2 regions of the Bradyrhizobium sp. USDA 241 genome follow, and region 1 is predicted to be linked to the other one. Evidence: riboswitches for the same ligand, from Rfam matches in the RefSeq annotation. Region 1 holds a riboswitch; the other holds the start of a gene.

Region 1 (2,449 bases):
AGAGAACAGGGGATGGCGAGTAGCGAATAGGGATCCATTCGCCACTCACTATTCGCCATTCCCCCTTCACGCCTTCTCCAGCGCCGCCGTCAGATCCTCGATCAGATCGTCCGGATGCTCGAGCCCCGCGGAGAAGCGAACGAACCCTTCGCTGATGCCGAGCGCGGCACGATCCTCCGGCTTCAGGCGCTGATGCGTCGTCGTCGCCGGATGCGTGACGAGGCTCTTGGCGTCGCCGAGATTGTTCGAGATCTTCGCCAGCTTCAATTCGTTGAGCACGCGGAACGCGGCCTGCTTGCCGCCCTTGACCTCGAAGCCGACCAGGGTCGAGCCGCCGCGCATCTGCTTCTTCACCAAAGCTGCCTGCGGATGATCGGCGCGGCCGGGATAGACCAGCCGCGAGATCTTCGGATGGCTCGCCAGCACCTCGGCGATGCGCGCTGCGGTATCGGTCTGCGCGCGCACGCGCACGGCCAGCGTCTCCAGGCCCTTGAGCAGGACCCAGGCATTGAACGGCGAGATCGAGGGGCCGGTCTGGCGCATGAAATTGTGGATGTGCTCGGCGATGAAGGCTTCCGACGACAGGATGATGCCGCCGAGGCAGCGGCCCTGGCCGTCGATATGCTTGGTCGCGGAATAGACCACGACATCGGCGCCGAGCGCGAGCGGGCTCTGCCAGATCGGGGTTGCGAACACGTTGTCGACCACGAGCCGCGCGCCGCCCTTGTGCGCGATCTCGGCGATCCCGGGGATGTCGAGCACGTCGAGGGTCGGGTTGGTCGGGCTCTCCAGGAAGAATGTTTTCGTGTTGGGCTTCAGCGCGCGCTGCCATTGGTCGAGATCGAGCCCGTCGACCAGCGTGGTCTCGATGCCGTAGCGCGGCAACAGGTCCTGGATGACGTAGAGGCACGAGCCGAACAGGGCGCGCGAAGCCACGACGTGATCGCCGGCCTTGAGCGGTGCGAGGATCGCGGTCGTCACCGCGGCCATGCCCGTTGCCGCCGAGCGGGCGGCTTCGGCGCCTTCGAGCTCGATCATGCGGCGCTCGAACATCGCGATGGTGGGGTTGGAGTAGCGCGAATAGATGAAGCCGGGATCCTCGCCCTTGAACCGCGCCTCGCACTCCTCGGCGCTGTTGTAGACGTAGCCTTGGGTGAGGAACAGCGCCTCCGACGTCTCGCCAAATTGCGAGCGCAGGGTCCCGGAATGGACCAGGCGGGTTTCGGGACGGTAGTTGGCAGGCGACTTCGACATAGGACCCTCCGACATGACCATTCGATGCGCAAACGGTCACAAAAAAACCGGCCTGGATATCTCCACTGGCCGGGATCACAGAGGTCCCCGGCCTGTTTAGCGACTTATTTAACGTGGCTGCAAGCCGGCCGGCTCAAATCACCACGGGATAAGTGATGCTCATATTCCGCAATGCCCTTTCCGTCAAGGCGTCCATCGGCTAGCCGTAAAAGGCTGTTTTTCCCGTATGTCGGGATGCAGGAGCGCCCTGATGAGGACCCCCGGTTGACGTTCACGGTCGCCGCCGACGCCAATGGTATCCTGCCCGACCGCATGATCGCGGCGATGGCGGAGGCGGGGCTCATCCTGCCCGAATACGACTTCGTCGAAAGCCAGATCCAGCCGGCGAGCCTCGATCTGCGCCTCGGCGATATCGCCTATCGCGTCCGCGCGAGCTTCCTGCCCGGTCCCGGCGCCACGGTCGCCGAACGCATCGATGAATTGAAGCTGCACGAGTTCAGCCTCGCCGACGGCGCGGTGCTGGAGACCAACTGCGTCTACATCGTGCCGCTGCTGGAAAGCCTGGCGCTGCCGCCGGAAATCGTCGCGGCAGCGAACCCCAAGAGCTCGACCGGTCGGCTCGACGTCTTCACCCGCGTGATCGCCGACGGCACCCGCCGCTTCGACATGATCGGCGCCGGCTATCATGGCCCGCTTTATGCCGAGATCAGCCCGAAGACCTTTCCGGTGCTGGTGCGCGAGGGCTCGCGCCTGTCGCAGGTGCGTTTCCGCACCGGTGATGCCATCCTCAATGCCGACGAGCTCGAGGCGCTGCATGCCGCCGAGAGCCTCGTTGACATCGACGATGCCGACCTCTCCGGCGGCGTCGCCGTCTCTGTCGACCTCTCCGGCGAGAAGGCGAGCGGCTTCGTCGGCTATCGCGCCAAGCGCCACACCGGCGTCGTCGACGTCGATCGCCGCTCCGGCTATGCGGTCGAAGACTTCTGGGAGCCGATCTCGGCCCGCCCCGACGGCAGCCTGATCCTCGATCCCGGCGAGTTCTACATCCTCGCCTCCAAGGAAGCCGTGCAGGTGCCGCCCGACTACGCCGCGGAGATGGTGCCGTTCGATCCTTTGGTGGGCGAGTTCCGCGTGCACTATGCCGGATTTTTCGATCCCGGCTTCGGCTATGCCGGCGCTGGCGGGCAGGGCTCGC
Region 2 (2,449 bases), 1.3 Mb from region 1:
CGGTGAGCCCGCGGGCCTTGCCTGCCGATTGCAGGAAGGCGCGGGAGATGTCGAAGAATTCGGGCACGTCGAGCAGGAAGGCATCGTGGCCGCGATCGGTTTCAATCTCCGCGAACGACACCCGCGCGCTCGACGCGTTCAGCGCGTGCACCAGCGCGCGCGATTCCGAGGTCGGGAACAGCCAGTCGCTGGTGAAGGAGACCACGCAGAAGCGGGTCTGGATTCCCGCAAACGCCTTCGCCAGCACGCCGCCATGGTCGGCCGCGATGTCGAAATAGTCCATCGCGCGCGTCAGATAGAGATAGGAGTTGGCGTCGAAGCGCTCGACGAAGGACGAGCCCTGGTAACGCAGATAGCTTTCGACCTGGAAATCCGCGTCGAACGAGAAGGTCGGCAGCTCGCGGTCCTGCATGCGCCGGCCGAACTTGCGATGCAGTGCCGCGTCCGAGAGATACGTGATGTGCGCCGCCATCCGCGCCACCGCGAGCCCGCGATGCGGATGGATGCCGTGATCGGCATAGCCGCCGCCGTGCCAATCGGGGTCGGCCATCACGGCCTGGCGCCCGAGTTCGTGGAAGGCGATGTTCTGCGCCGAGTGCCGCGTCGCGCAGGCAATCGCCAGCGCGGAGAACACGCGGGCAGGATAGGCCGAGGTCCATTGCAGCACCTGCATGCCGCCCATCGAGCCGCCAACGACGGCAAACAGCGTGTCGATGCCGAGCCGGTCGATCAGCATCGCCTGCGCGCGCACCATGTCGGGGATGGTGATGACGGGGAAATCCAGGCCCCAGACCTTGCCGGTGGCAGGATTGATCGACGCCGGCCCGGTCGAGCCCATGCAGCCGCCGATCACGTTGGAGCAGATGATGAAGTAGTGCTTGGGATCGATGGGCCGGCCGGGGCCGACCAGCGTCTCCCACCAGCCGGGCTTGCCGGTGACGGGATGCACATTGGCGACGTGCTGGTCGCCGGTCAGCGCATGGCAGATCAGAACGGCGTTGGAGCGATCGGCGTTGAGCTCGCCATAGGTCTGGTAGGCGATCTGGAACGGGGTGAGATCGACGCCGCAATCGAGCCGCAGCGGCTGCTCGGTGCCGAAATGCGCGACCTGCGAGCTCGGGTGATCCACCTCGTGCGACCGTTCGTCGGCGCTGATCGCAGGACTAGGTACTGACTTGACGCCAACCATCATCGACCTCGTTTGCGACCGCCGTCAGACCGCCGCTGGAATCAGGCCATGAAAAACCCGGCCTGAACGATAGGTTCGGCCGGGATCGGAAGCGTCCCCGGCCTGTTTAGCGAGTTTTTTAACGTGGCTGCAAGCCGGCCGGCTCAAATGACCACGGAACAGGCGAAAGTTACCGTCTTGGGCGGTTTTCGTCAAGTCACGGTCCGGATCGATCGAATTCGTCTCCGTCTCATCGGCCAAAAAGGCCGTCATTTCTCTTTGCTTTCGCCGCCCCGACTGCCTAATCAGGATTGATCGCAGCGGTGACGGCCTTGCGAGTTGTCTTGCCGAACCGCATTGGAACGTCCCTCAACAACCCAAGCTCTTAAACAGTCCAAGCTCTTCAACAGTCCAAGTCAGATATGACCCAACGTCCGCCCGCGCCACCATCGCTCCAGGAATTGCGCAAGGAGATCGACGCGATCGACGAGAGCATGCATCGCCTCCTGATGCAGCGCGGCGACATCATCGACCGCCTGATCCAGGTGAAGCAGACCCAGGAGGTCGGCTCTGCGTTCCGGCCCGCGCGCGAGGCTTCCATGATGCGCGAGATCGTGCAGCGCCATCGCGGCATCCTGCCGCTCGATACGGTCGAGAGCATCTGGCGGGTCATCATCTCGACGTTCACTTATGTGCAGGCGCCGTTCTCCGTGCATGCCGACATCTCGGTGAGCGAGCCGGCGATGCGTGACTCCGCGCGCTTCCATTTCGGCTTCACGGTGCCTTACGTCGCGCATTTCAGCGCGCAGGCCGCGGTCGAAGCGGTGGCGAAATCCAAGGGCGACCTGGCGCTGGTCTCGGCGACCTCCAGCCGCACGCCGTGGTGGCTCTCGCTGGAGGAAGCTGGCGCGCCGAAGATCATCGCGCGGATGCCCTTCGTCGAACGTGCCGATCATCCGGCGGCGATGCCGGTGTTCGCGGTCTCGCGCGTCCCCGACAGCGCCCTGGTGACGGAGGTCGAGACCTTCAGCGTGCGCGTCTCCGGGTGGAACGCCGAGGTCGCGCGCGCCCTGTCGCCGCTCGCCGAGATCGTAGCGGTGCCCGATACCGCCTTCGATGGCGCGGCGCTGCTGGTCTCGGTCACCAGCGCGACCAGCATCGACAAGATCAGGGCTGCCCTGATCGAGGCGGGGGCCTCGGTGCGCTCCACGGCCCTCGTCGGCAGCCACGCAACGCGCTATACGGTGCCCCCGACCGGGGCGAAATCGTAAATCGCGCGCC

Evidence for each region. A riboswitch is a leader RNA that binds a small molecule or an ion and turns the genes downstream of it on or off. The one in region 1 is predicted to bind S-adenosylmethionine.
Region 2: it holds a riboswitch for S-adenosylmethionine, as region 1 does, so the genes downstream of both, metX (homoserine O-acetyltransferase MetX) here and ABIF91_RS18500 (O-succinylhomoserine sulfhydrylase) in region 1, are expected to answer to the same signal.

Annotation. Positions count from the first base shown of each region.
Region 1 is NZ_JBMGPZ010000004.1:1,862,953-1,865,401, forward strand. It holds gene ABIF91_RS18500 (O-succinylhomoserine sulfhydrylase) at 67-1,254, opposite strand; SAM riboswitch at 1,330-1,409, opposite strand; gene ABIF91_RS18505 (2'-deoxycytidine 5'-triphosphate deaminase) at 1,489-2,449, shown strand, end outside.
Region 2 is NZ_JBMGPZ010000004.1:521,683-524,131, forward strand. It holds gene metX (homoserine O-acetyltransferase MetX) at 1-1,189, opposite strand, end outside; SAM riboswitch at 1,275-1,354, opposite strand; gene ABIF91_RS12195 (chorismate mutase) at 1,591-2,439, shown strand.